DNA from 3 places in the Halobacillus sp. AWM4_238 genome. Region 1 is predicted to be linked to each of the others. Evidence: riboswitches for the same ligand, from Rfam matches in the RefSeq annotation. Region 1 holds a riboswitch; each other region holds the start of a gene.

Region 1 (4,307 bases):
AGCTCGATGTTGAGTCGTCTTCACTTTACTCTCACTCCAACGTAAAACTTCTGCTGTTTCTTTAATCGACATGCCTTGTATAAAACGAAAAATCAACACACTACGCTGATCGATCGTACATTTGTCCAACGCTTGGTACACTTGTTGGATCTCATCGTTCTGCACTGCAATTTCTTCAGGCATCTTATCTCGGTCTTTGATTTGTTCTCCTTTTTCCGTCCAATCAAAGAACTCCATGATCCGGTTTCTTTTTCTTTTTTGTTTGCGGAAATGATCAATGGCTACGTGCCTGGCTATGGAAAACAACCATGTTTTCTCAGAGCTTCTTCCGCTGAATGATTCATATGAATTCATGACCCTCACATACACATCCTGAACCAAGTCTTCGGCAAGACTTCTGTCCTTGACCATATAGATGAGAAACTGAAACAGGTCATGGTGGTAGTTATCGTATAGTTCATCAAAGAACGTTCGCAATGGTGGTACCTCCTGGGTCACTTTAATAGTCGTTTATGTATGAAGAAAGTTACACTTCTTATCTTAATATGCAAAAAAAGAAAAAGGAACCGCGTTTTTAAAAGAAAATCACCTCCATCCCTACTCCAACTAAAGCTCCTTTTTCTTGAAGACTCAGTTTCGAGACGTTTGTTGAGTGGATAGGGCTGCGGGGAATGACTCGCTTTCCGCGGGAGCGCGGTGAGCCTCCTCGGACTGCGTCCTGTGGGGTCTCACCCTGCACTTTTTTCCCGCAGGAGTCTCGCCATTCCCCTCCGCCCCTTGCCATATAAGTATCTCGAAACGACTTTCAGTACAAGCAACTTTCCAGAGTAATGGAAGTTCGTGAATCCAACTACAAACAAGCAGTCATCTGTACTATAACGCTTGCTATGAAGCGCTTTGACAACTGGTAAGCAGTGATAATGGAAGACGCTCCACTCGTGTACGTGGGTTCGTTTTCCCTATAACGAATGGGGTGGTTGGGAAGCTGCGAGACTCCCACGGGAATGGATTGGCTGGCGAGACCCCACAGGACGGAGTCCGAGGAGGCTTGCCGTCATCCCCGTAGGAAAGCGAGTTGCTTCCCAGCCACCCCTGACGCCTCCCACGGCAAACGAACCCCGAAAAGTCTCGAAATCGAGACTTACAGAATTCTGCCATAATCTTCAATAAACATAAGGGGTAAGAGCACAAAAAAGCTACCCTTGGTTGGGTAGCTAAGTGACTTTTGATATGGCGTTCCTTTTTTCGTAGCGTTGGAAAAGTGTTCCGAGAATTGGAGATAAAGCCAATATGAACACGGTATTCGAAATCGCGTGATTGATATCCATCGGGAGACCTGCCAGGTAATACGCCCAGAATGGTTGTCCCGCTGCTCTCATAGTCAGAGAAAGAATGACTCCGAAGAAGAGCCCGCTGATAAATCCATAGATCGCAAGACCCCAGAATGGCATTTTGGACCAGTATTTCCCGAGCAAACCTGCTAGGATTCCTATGATTGACCAGGCGATGATCTGCCAAATGGTCCATATCCCCATCCCCAATATCACATTGGACACAAAGGTCGTGAGCAGTGCAATAAGAATCCCTGCACTAGGCCCCAGCCAAAACCCTGCAATAATAATGATCGCTGTCACTGGCTGGATATTGGGTAAATGAGCCAAGGCCATCCTTCCCGCAACGGCCAGGGATGCAAGCATGGCGATCAGTGTGAGTTTGTACGTGTTCATGGTTGATCATTCCCAAGATTGATAATCAAAAACGATTTCGTCTCCATCCTCTACTTCGTACTCATTGGCTCCGACCATGGCTTCATCTCCGTTAATGGTATACATCCAAGCCATTTTTTCTTCTTGGTTCCCAGCAATTCCTTCAATGCTGTTAATGAACCCTTCGGACTGTTCCACTTCATAGTTATCTTCCATAACTTCCATGAGGGTGGTTCCTTTTTCTACCGTGATTTCATCTTCTGCCATCATTTCTTCGCCATCGTTTTTAGATAGCTGGACTTGCACCGTGACTTCTTGTACTTGTTCTTCCTGAGTTGCCGATGTTTCCTTAGACTCTTGTGTGCCACATCCTGCCAGCACAACAACGGCCAGAATCATAGCTGTTAAAACGGAATACCACTTTTTCATTACCATCTCTCCCTTTTTCTTTGTGTTCCGTGGCCAGGAGGAGAGGAGAGTGAAGACAACCAAATGACTTGTATGTAAACATTCAGAGGAAACATATTCTTATCACAAAAAAAAGCTTACCCTTCTAAAAGGGTAAGCTTTGGACAAACGAAAGGATAAGATCTACGTTTCACGTCATACCGATCGGTTGTCTCAAATGCTCAATCCCCGAAGCTTTGAAACATTGGATCAGGCAGGTCTACTGACTTGTGCGTCATCCTAATCAGGATCCTTCCCATACCCAACGGCACAGTGGAATTTCCTTTTCGTCTACACTTACAGTTGCGAGGACAGTTCTGGTTTCGCACCAGATTCCCTATCAAGTCTTATTCAGACACCCGAATCCTCTTCATATGAAGTTTCCATAAACTAGATTACAATAATATTCCGAAAATAGCAACATTATTTTTCCTTATGAGAAAAAGGAATCTTAAACGTGAAGGTTGTCCCTTCTTTCAACTTGCTATGGGCACTGATGGTTCCTTCATGAGCATCTATGATATTTTTCGCGATCGCAAGCCCTAAACCTGTGCCTTTTTTATAGTTTTTATTTTCACGTTTTCTTGATTTATCAGCTTTATAGAAACGCTCAAATACAAATGGAAGGTCTTCCTCGGCGATTCCATATCCGGAGTCTTTGACACTTGCCATCCATTCCTTCTCATCTTTTTCAAGAATCACCTGCACCTCACTGCCAGGGTCGGAATGACGAATGGCATTATCAATCAAATTGGTAAAAACCTGCTCAATACGGTCCGGATCGAAATTCAGGTTTCCGAACTCCCCTACTATTTTCAATTGAAGGTCTACGGACTTTTCGTTGGCGATCCCACTGAACTTACGAATGATCCTGTTCAAATAGGGTTCAATTTCAACGGATTCTTCGTTCAGTTGAATGTGCCCCGCTTCCATCCGTGCGAGATCCAACAGCTCATTAACTAAACGACCAATCCGCAATGATTCGTCATGAATGATTTGTGCGAGTTCGTTTTTATCCTCTTTTGACTCGGCAATATCATCCACGATTGCTTCACTATACCCCTGGAGCATAGAGATAGGAGTTCGCAGTTCATGAGAGACATTGGCAATGAAGTCTTTGCGGAGCTTGTTCAAGCGTCTTTCTTCCGTCATATCCCTAAGAACAGCGACGGCTCCACGTACTTTTTCTTTATCATATAAAGGAGTCATAATGATGACCCAGGATCTGCCCTGCAATGTCATCTCGATCATTGATTCATTCTCATCTGTGATGACATTGTCAAACAATTCTCTCAGCGGTTCTGGAAGTAATGGTTCGTCAGAAGAACTCGATGAACCGCTTTTTTCAAACTCATAAGCTTCTAAATATTGCTGTGCAGGAGGATTCGAGACGAGCACATGTCCTTGACGGTTAAATGTAATGACGCCATCGGCCATCGATCTCAAAATTCCTGAAAGTTGTTCTTTTTCCTGATTCAATGCATTGATATGGAACTTTAATTCGCGCCCCATCCGGTTGAAGGCCATCGCCAATTCACCGATTTCATCATGGGTACGAATGGGAATCTTCGTGTTAAACTCTCCCTTGGCAAGCTCCAGAGCCCCTTCTCTCATTTTAATTAAAGGAGCTGTGATTCGCGTCGAGAGGAAAAAGGCGAAGATGGTCGTCAATACGATGGCAATCCCCGCTCCTAAGAATATGATTTTAGTCGTCTGCTCGGATGTTTCTTCGATCGTATCGAGGGATTGGTAGACGAAAACAGCCCCATCCTGATCTTTAAGAGGCGTTCCGACAACCATGACGCCCGTCTCGTCATTGCCAAGATCGGCTTCTTTTTTAACATCCGCCCCTTCATTCAAGACGGTGGCTAAATCCTGGTCCTTTGTGAACCAGGCGTAATCAAGTACAGGAAGAGATTCTGACTCGCTCTCAGAAACAAGCGGCTCATCCTCTCCCCTGACGATTAAGGCACGACTAGCCGGATCCTTGACAAGAGCCGTTGTTGAAAGCAGAAGTTCTTCTTCTCCCTCATACCGTTCCACCACGCCTGAAATCCGGTCAGCCGTTTGAAGCAAATGCCTTTCTGCTTCTAAGACATGGTAATTTTGAAAGAACTCGAGGAGTAGAACAGTCAAGATAAAGAGGACAAAGCA
Region 2 (4,307 bases), 2.2 Mb from region 1:
ATCAGGCGCCGTGACAGGAATCTTGTAATCTTTTTTCTCTTCTGAATAAAACTTTTTGAAAATCGGATCGATACTGGCTGTACTTCCTGCAATGAGAGAGGTGCTTGAGTTTGGTGCCACCGCCATCAAGTATCCATTTCTCATTCCGTCCTTGGATACCTTGTCCTGTAAGGCTTTCCAGTTCCATGTGCCATCTTGGTCAAGCGTTCGTTTAATGAAAAATTCTCCCGTCTGCCAATCTGATCCTTCGAATTGAGGGTAGCTTCCTTTTTCTCGAGCCAACTCCGAACTTGCCTCTATGGCATGATAAGCGACGGCTTCATATACTTCCTTTGTATAGTCGAGCGCTTCCTGTGATTCCCAATCTATTTTCTTCTTAGCAAGAAGGTGGGCCCATCCGAACGTTCCGAGTCCAACACCACGATAGGATTGGTTGGTGAGTTGGGCCTGTAAAACAGGTAGGGTATTCCGGTCGATGACGTTATCGAGCATACGAACTTGAATGGAAATCAAGCGCTTCAAAACTCCGTTCGTAACGGCACGTCCGAGATTGATGCTCGACAGGTTGCAGACAACGAAATCTCCTGGTGTCTTGACGGTGACGATTTTGCCATCTTCGACGTATTGTTCATCCTGAATGGTCGGTTTCTGATTTTGAGTAATTTCAGTACACAGATTGCTGCAATAAACCATACCCGTGTGGTTGTTCGGGTTCATGCGGTTGACTTCATCCCTGTAGAACATATATGGCGTACCTGTTTCAAGTTGACCGATCATGATGCGCTTCATAATTTCGATCGCGGGCACTTTTTCTTTAGAAAGGTCTGGATGGGCGACACATGCCGCATATTTTTCTCGGAAGGACCCGGACCCCTTTTTTTCATCATAATGGTCTTCCAGCGAGTAACCCATGATGCTGCGGACTTCATGAGGATCGAACAAGTACCAGTCCTCGCGGTTTTCGACCGCCTCCATAAAAAGGTCGGGGATAGATACTCCTGTAAATAGGTCATGGGTTCGCTGGCGTTCGTCCCCGTTATTTAAGCGGCTATCGAGAAAAGGAAAGATATCTTTGTGCCATACGTCTAAATAGACAGCGACTGCCCCTTGGCGCTGACCAAGTTGATCCACACTGACCGCCGTGTTGTTGAGCTGTTTCATCCATGGGAGGATCCCTGAAGAAACCCCTTTAAATCCGCGGATGTCACTTCCACGGCTTCTGATTTTACCTAAGTAAACCCCGATGCCCCCTCCGTGCTTGCTCAGGTTGGCGATATCGGTGTTGCTGTCATAGATGGACTGTAAGGAATCATCGACTGTGTCAATGAAGCAGGAACTCAGCTGCCCATATCGTTTACCAGCATTGGCGAGGGTAGGAGTAGCGACAGTCATGTACAAATGACTCAGCGCCCAATATGCTTCTTTGACTAGAGGAAGGCGTTTGGATGCTTTTTCTTCCGCCATTAATACCATGGCGATGATCATGAAACGCTCTTGAGGAAGTTCATAAACTTCTTTCGTTTTGCTTTTCGCAAGATAGCGGTCACTTAACGTTTTCAAGCCAATGTATGTGAAGAGATGGTCGCGTTCAGGTACGATGGAAGCTTCCAATTCGTCTATTTCTTGTTTCGTGTAGTATGTAAGAAGATTCTTGGAGTAAATGTTTTTTTCAATTAATGTTTGTATCAGCTCATGAAAGTTCTCATAAGGGCCAGTTGTAGATCGATGGTGTGCAGACGTTTCGTACAGGTCTTCGAGGTGGATGCGGCTTGCTATATACGTCCAGTCTGGACTGGTTTCATCGATTTCTGACAGACATTCCAGAATGAATGCGTGTTTATCATTCTTAAGGGTCGGTGATTTATCGATCAGTTGCTGCACATGTAAATGGGGGAACTCTGCTTTCAATTGTTGTATGCTCTCCTGCCATGAGCTGTTTTTTGTTATGGTTTCCATTCTCTTTTCACTCCTTAAAAGTGAGGGTTTAGAAAAATAAAAAATCCGCTCAACAGAAATTGAGCGGATGAAACCATGAAACGAAGAGAAGACATGAGAGTCTTCGTTCCATCGCTTCATCTTCTCAATCCCCGAAGAAGTTGAAACTGCGACGAACGAAGACAGGTCTCCTGGCTGGCACTCGATCTTACTCTGGTCCTTCCCGTGCTGAGCACAGTGGAATGTCCATTTCGCGAGTGGCGACAGTTGCGGGGGCAGCTCCGGATTTTAACCGGATTCCCTATTAAGCCTAGTGGCATCTTCTGTTCGTAGATACTATATATAGTGTGTTTTTTAATTTTGTTTAGCTTATATTGTGTTTACATCATAACGCTGAAGAAGAAATCATGCAACTCTTTTTTTATTGATCATCGACAAGAATAGAGCTATCTTCTCTTTCATGATCCGCTATAATGGGGGATAGGAAATATTTTCGAAAGGGATGATGGTGTGGCTCAAACATTTAATTGGCATAAGGAAGCGGAAAAACAATGGAACGATCGTGCAGAAATGTGGAATTCCAAAAGTCGGGAGATGTGGGACGACGGGAGCAGGAGCAGCATTGTTCCTTTTTTGACCAAACACATAACGAGAGGGAAGGTTGCTGATCTTGGATGCGGTGATGGATATGGGTCGTACTTGCTTTACAAGGAGGGCTTTGACGTTACAGGACTCGATTTGTCAGAGGACATGGTGACGCGTGCGAACAAGCGAGTGAACGATGAAAGAATCTCATTTGTTCAAGGAGATCTGACAAACCTGCCGTTTGAGGGAGACTCTTTTGATGCAGCGATGGCAATTAATTCACTAGAGTGGACAGAGGTTCCGTACAAAGGCCTGGAAGAAATGAAGCGGATCTTAAAGCCGGGAGGCCGGTTATGTATCGGATTACTCGGACCTACAGCGATGCCACGCATCAATAGTTACCGCAGGGTATACGGAGAAGAAGTCATTTGCAACACGATGATGCCATGGGAACTTCAAAAAATGGCAGAGGAAACCAGCTGGACCTATGTAGAAGGTCAAGGAGTGTACAAGCGTGGAGTGGAAGACCACCACATCGCTGAACTGGATGAAGAATTAAAGCAAGCTTTAACCTTTATGTGGATCTTCATCTTTGAAAAGCAATAGACATCAAAAAAAGCACCCGAAAAGCGGGTGCTTTTTTGTTTGGGAATATTTGTATGACCTGGTCCGCCAGTTCCGTACATGAATGTAAAAAAATGTATGACCTGGTCTGCACCTTGTTAATCTCCATCCTTCCACAGGAATTCTCTCAGTAGTTGGTCGACTTCTTCAAGTTCGTGGAGGCCTGAATGTGTGGCTAATGGGTTGTAGAGGCGTTTTTCTTCATACTGCCCAAAGGGGACGATTTCTTTTAATCCACTCACACTGGATGCGTGGACAAGGCCGTCCCAATGCTCGTCTTCAAGATCATCGACGTTAATGACCCCAGCAATGGCGAATACATCCACATCATTTGGAAACTGATCTTTGTTCTTTACCATCTGCTTTAAAGCTTCAGAGTCCGGTCGCAAGTCAGTCGTTGCTGCTCCGTAGTTGGATGCGAAGTAGCCTTCTTTCTCGATGCCTTCAAAAGGGCTTGCGATTACGGACAAATTCTCTACTCGAGGCACAGAGTACTGGTGGTCACTCAGCAAGTAATTGACCGATGCTAGACCTCCCATTGAATGGCCGACGAGGTTTACTTGTTGGATATTGTAATCGGCCTTTAAACGCCGCATGATTTCAGAAAGCCAGTGCGTTTGGTTATAGACACTTGCGCGGTTGTTCTCAAACAGCACTTGAATAAAGGGGTTGTGCGTGTCTGCAAAATCGCCACGAATGGTGACATGTCCTCGACTGGAAACATAAACCGTCATATGTTTCTGTCCCCATTGGAGATTCTGCATCCGGTCCATCATCGTTTCAAAGCTGCGTGGTCCACCTTTAAAGCCATGGACGAACAAAGTGGGGACAAGGTCTTCACGATCCACGGGTTCTGAACTTCCCGGTCTCGAGTTGATCATGAAAAAGAGCAGACCGATCAGCAGGGAACCCAACAAGATCGGTGCCCATTTTTTCCATAGCATAACGTTTTCCTCCTGAAAAACAGATCTATGAATAGTGTAACGGGTAACGCGTGTCGCGTCTTGGTATATTTATGAAAAAACAATGACAATGTGTCGAAGATATCCTTAGCATACCCTGACCCACCCGTGTACATCGAAGGGTTTATCTCCCATTTTTCGGGGAAAACTGAAATTGTAAAAAGATTGGATTACGGAAAGGAGCTTTCCATTGAATCAAGA
Region 3 (4,307 bases), 2.2 Mb from region 1:
TAAATGGCCGAAATGCCGTACTGACCTCCGATGGCGATCATTGGACCGACAGCAGTAAACGTACAGCCAAGGACGACAGGAAGGCCGATTCCAAAATAACGGTTGCGGACAACTTGCAGGAGGGTAGCCACCCCGCACATTAAAATATCAATGGCGACAAGGTAAGTGAGTTGTTTAGAATCCAGTCCAAGCGCTCCACCGACAATCAATGGAACAAGAATCGCCCCGGCATACATCGCTAATAAATGTTGAATAGCTAAAGCGGTCGTTTTCATGTGGATACCTCCTGTGTTTCAAATCGAATCGTTTGGTCTTCAAGCGATGAAAGGATGGCAAGGGATTCCACTTTTATCCCTTGGCGTCTTAATAGGCGTCCACCGTCTTGAAACCCTTTCTCAATGACAATAGCCACGCCGGAAAGGGAAGCTCCTGCTTGTTCAGCAATGTTGATCAGCCCTTTTGCTGCTTGTCCATTGGCTAGAAAATCATCAAGAATCAAGACGTGGTCATCCTCAGTTAAGAAGTCTTTGGAAATGGAAATTTCATTGGTTTCCTGCTTTGTAAAAGAATGTACCTTTGATGTGTAAAGGTGGTCCTTCATGGTTAAGGATTTTTTCTTCCTTCCAAAAACCATGGGAACACCAAGACTGAGTGCTGTCATTTGAGCGGGTGCGATCCCTGAGGATTCTAAGGTCAGCACTTTTGTAACCCCCGTATCTTTGAAACGTCTCGCAAACTCTTCGCCGATTTCTTTCATGAGCACGGGGTCTATTTGATGATTCAGAAACGCATCCACTTTAATGATAGAAGGAGATAAAACTTTTCCCTCATCCATGATTTTCTTTTTCAACTGTTCCATATCCAACACACCTTTCTTTTTTGTGTACCGCTTTTCCATGGAAGCTCTTGCAGTGATGATTTTATTTCAATCCTTATGTGAGTGGTTTTATTGGATCTTTTCAAAACTCTGTCCAATGAGCGAAACATAAGGAAACTTGAAAATAAAAAAGCACGAAAAGCTTGTTTCCACTATGGAAAGCAAGTCTTTTCGTGCATGACGAAGACAACAACAATAAAACCGTGGACGTAAATGCCCCGGTGTCTTGTACTGCTTTTCATAGTCGGTTCATTTACGGTAAACCGGTAGAAACTTGCAGGCCCTATCCCCGCGATTATATGAAAACTTATATTCGAATGATATGAACAGTATAACAGTTTATTGTTCGTAATCAACCCTTATTATGGAATTTATTAGCCGATCGTTAGGTTTTTGTTCGTGTTGACAAGGGAGGAGCTTTGGGAGATAGTGGTTGAGAGAAAGATTTTTTTGAAAAATTGATCGCCTTATGGTGGCTTCGTCATTGAAGCTGAAAAGGGAAGTTTGGTGAAAAGCCAACGCGGTCCCGCCACTGTAATGGGGAGGTGCATAGATGATCCACTGTCTCACAAATGGGAAGGACTATGCGCTGATGAACCTGAGCCAGGAGACCTGCCATGAGGAAGAACATGAATTCCTACGGGAGATAGGAGGATGTTACGTGTATTGGATTCATCAAGAGCTTTTTGCGGTTCCATGAATCGAAGGAGATCGGTTATCTTCGTATCTCTCTTTGAGGGCTAGTCACTTTTTAAAAGGAGGAACCCATTCATGGAATCTTTACCTGTCCATTATTCTCGCATGACTCAAACAAGATTAGTACTACCACCGGACACAAATCATCTGGATACCATTTTCGGAGGCAAAGTTCTCTCGTATATTGACGAGATTGCGGCACTAACCGCAATGAAGCATTCAAACTGTGTGGTTGTCACCGCTTCGATTGACTCTGTGGATTTTTTATCTTCTGCAAAGGTAGGGGACGCTTTGACCTTGGAAGCTTCTGTGACGAGTACAGGACGAACATCAATGGAAGTGTATGTGAAAGTCTTTGCTGATGATTTGCTGAAAGGACGCCAAGTGATGACGACAGAATCATTTTTAACGATGGTCGCCGTCGATGTTGAAGGAAAACCAAAACCGGTGCCTCCCATCTTACCTGAGACAGAAGAAGAAATACGTTTATATGATACGGCTCCATTCAGGAGAGCACACCGAAAAAACAGGCCTGCGCTTAGATGACTGGTCCATGATCAAAATAAATGAATCACCAAGAAACCCTACTTTTTTAAAGTGGGGTTTCTTTTTCCTTTCTTTTTATCGGCAATGTACAGCAGCGGAAGGATCCACCGGATTTAATGATTTCTGAGAGATTGACGGGAATGACATGAAATCCTTTTTCTATTAACTGTGTGTTTAGCTGCTCGTTGTGAGGCAAACTGATCACGTTACGGCTTCCTATGGAAAGAACGTTCGGTCCCATTGTGAACTGCTCTTTTTCAGTAACTTCAATTATATTGTAACGCGTAGCGATAGCTTCCAGGCTTTTTCTTTTTAAAGCAGGAGGATACAGAATCACAGTTGATTCATCTATTATGTTAAATACGCAGTCCAGATGGAGAATGTCTTTCCTCAGAGGGACAGGTATGACCTGATGATCGGGAAGGCGTGATTGAAGTTCATGAATCGCTTTTTTTGACGTCCTTTCTGTTTCTCCGACCCAAACCGTGGCCCCATCTACAAGAATATCTCCCCCTTCGATGGATGAAGAGAATGGCTTTTCAAGGTGTACGTCATTCTCTCCTGCCCAATTTCGAAGGACTTCTGTTTCTTCTTTCCGTACCTTCTCGCTCATGGAGCTGATAAACAGGCGATCATGAATGGTGAATCCAATATCTCGCGTGAACACTTGTTCATGGAATTCGGGGTGATTTGAAAGGTTTATAACTTCAACCTTGTGTTCTTCCAGCATTTTTATGAAATGTTCGTGTTGCTGAAGAGCTAAATGGACATCTATGTTCTCCTTTTTGTAATGTTTTTGAGTTTCGTTAATAACATCCGTGATTTTCATGTAAGAAGGTTTGGCGACCACCACTTTATATAGCTTTGTATATTCAGTGTCACATTGAACAGTGTTTTCGGAAACTATTCCGACCATGTTTCTTATCCTCCTTTTGTTCATATCCCTTTTCTTCCCCAGCTATTCGATAATCAAACAAGAATTTCCATGTAAGAAGAGCGATCCCATTGTATCGTTTACCATACATGAAACCTGAATGAATAGGTGAGGTATAGAGAGCAGGCATTTTTCAAGTCTCTCATGGGAACCATCGTTATGTTTCGACATTTCCCGGGAAATGTCGTGAGAAAATTTGGGGAAATGGGCGTTATGGACAAAATTCGGATGTGGAGAGACTTTTGCTGATACAGAATGATTTTTTGTACATAGGGTATGTTGTAAGGGAATGATTGAGACAAGCATGGCATTGGCTTCATCCCGAGTTGTCAGGTATGATTTAATTATAATTAGGAATCGGGAGTGGTGAATTTGGCAGGTGTATGGGAACGTTTGATAAAAAACGATCGACAGCAGGAATTGTTTGAAAAAGCAGATCGCATTGCTGCAGAGGCTCGCAGCCATAGGGAAGAAACGGATCGTGACGCATCTTTCTCTTATGAAACACTAAAAGTGATCAAAGAAGTGAAATACCCATCGATGTCTTTACCGAAATCTGAGGGTGGGGACGGATTATCTTTATATGAATTCTTACTCATGCAGGAAAAAATTGCGGAAGGTGATGGAGCGGTCGCATTATCAATCGGATGGCACATGGGGATCATGATGGAACTTGCTCAGGAACAATTATGGGACAAAGAGTCGTATGATCGCCTTGTGAATGAAGTGGTTTCCGAGCAAAAAGTGGTAAATAGAGCAGCTACTGAGCCTGCAACCGGGAGTCCGACGCGTGGAGGGATACCGGAAACCAAAGCGACTCGTCGTGGAGATCAATACATTTTAAATGGAAGAAAGTCATTTACTTCTATGGCTGAGCATTTGGATTATTATATTGTTTCTGCCTATGTAGAAGACCAGGATACCGTCGGTTGGTTTTTAATTGACCGTCATCAGCCAGGGGTATCTGTTGATAAAACATGGGACACACTCGGGATGAGAGGGACGGCAAGTGATGACCTTGTGATGGAAGACGTAGAGCTTCAAGAATCCGATCTTGTTGAATTGAAGAAGGGAAGTAAACCTTCGGCCAAAGGATGGCTGTTGCATATTCCTGCCTGTTATTTAGGAATTGCTGTGGCCGCTCGCAATGATGCCATTGCTTTTGCAAAGGACTTTCAACCGAATAGTCTGGATACGCCTATATCTGAGGTCGCTCACATTCAAGATAAGATAGGGGAAATGGAGTGGAAGCTG

Evidence for each region. Region 1 has a riboswitch for cobalamin ahead of ACXACN_RS05920 (DUF4430 domain-containing protein). Riboswitches for the same ligand answer to the same signal wherever they lie in the genome.
Region 2: it holds a riboswitch for cobalamin, as region 1 does, so the genes downstream of both, ACXACN_RS16740 (ribonucleoside-diphosphate reductase subunit alpha) here and ACXACN_RS05920 (DUF4430 domain-containing protein) in region 1, are expected to answer to the same signal.
Region 3: it holds a riboswitch for cobalamin, as region 1 does, so the genes downstream of both, ACXACN_RS16600 (acyl-CoA thioesterase) here and ACXACN_RS05920 (DUF4430 domain-containing protein) in region 1, are expected to answer to the same signal.

What each region holds. Positions count from the first base shown of each region.
Region 1 is NZ_JBSWSY010000002.1:1,153,745-1,158,051, forward strand. Features, by position in the region: gene sigX (RNA polymerase sigma factor SigX) at 1-477, opposite strand, end outside; gene ACXACN_RS05915 (ECF transporter S component) at 1,215-1,727, opposite strand; gene ACXACN_RS05920 (DUF4430 domain-containing protein) at 1,734-2,135, opposite strand; cobalamin riboswitch at 2,350-2,531, opposite strand; gene ACXACN_RS05925 (ATP-binding protein) at 2,577-4,307, opposite strand, start outside.
Region 2 is NZ_JBSWSY010000002.1:3,358,727-3,363,033, forward strand. Features, by position in the region: gene ACXACN_RS16740 (ribonucleoside-diphosphate reductase subunit alpha) at 1-1,956, opposite strand, end outside; cobalamin riboswitch at 2,101-2,274, opposite strand; gene ACXACN_RS16745 (class I SAM-dependent methyltransferase) at 2,506-3,126, shown strand; gene ACXACN_RS16750 (alpha/beta fold hydrolase) at 3,243-4,088, opposite strand; gene ACXACN_RS16755 (pyridoxamine 5'-phosphate oxidase family protein) at 4,297-4,307, shown strand, end outside.
Region 3 is NZ_JBSWSY010000002.1:3,327,641-3,331,947, forward strand. Features, by position in the region: gene ACXACN_RS16590 (nucleobase:cation symporter-2 family protein) at 1-275, opposite strand, end outside; gene ACXACN_RS16595 (xanthine phosphoribosyltransferase) at 272-859, opposite strand; purine riboswitch at 1,099-1,200, opposite strand; cobalamin riboswitch at 1,331-1,511, shown strand; gene ACXACN_RS16600 (acyl-CoA thioesterase) at 1,649-2,119, shown strand; gene ACXACN_RS16605 (dimethylarginine dimethylaminohydrolase family protein) at 2,166-3,035, opposite strand; gene ACXACN_RS16610 (acyl-CoA dehydrogenase family protein) at 3,426-4,307, shown strand, end outside.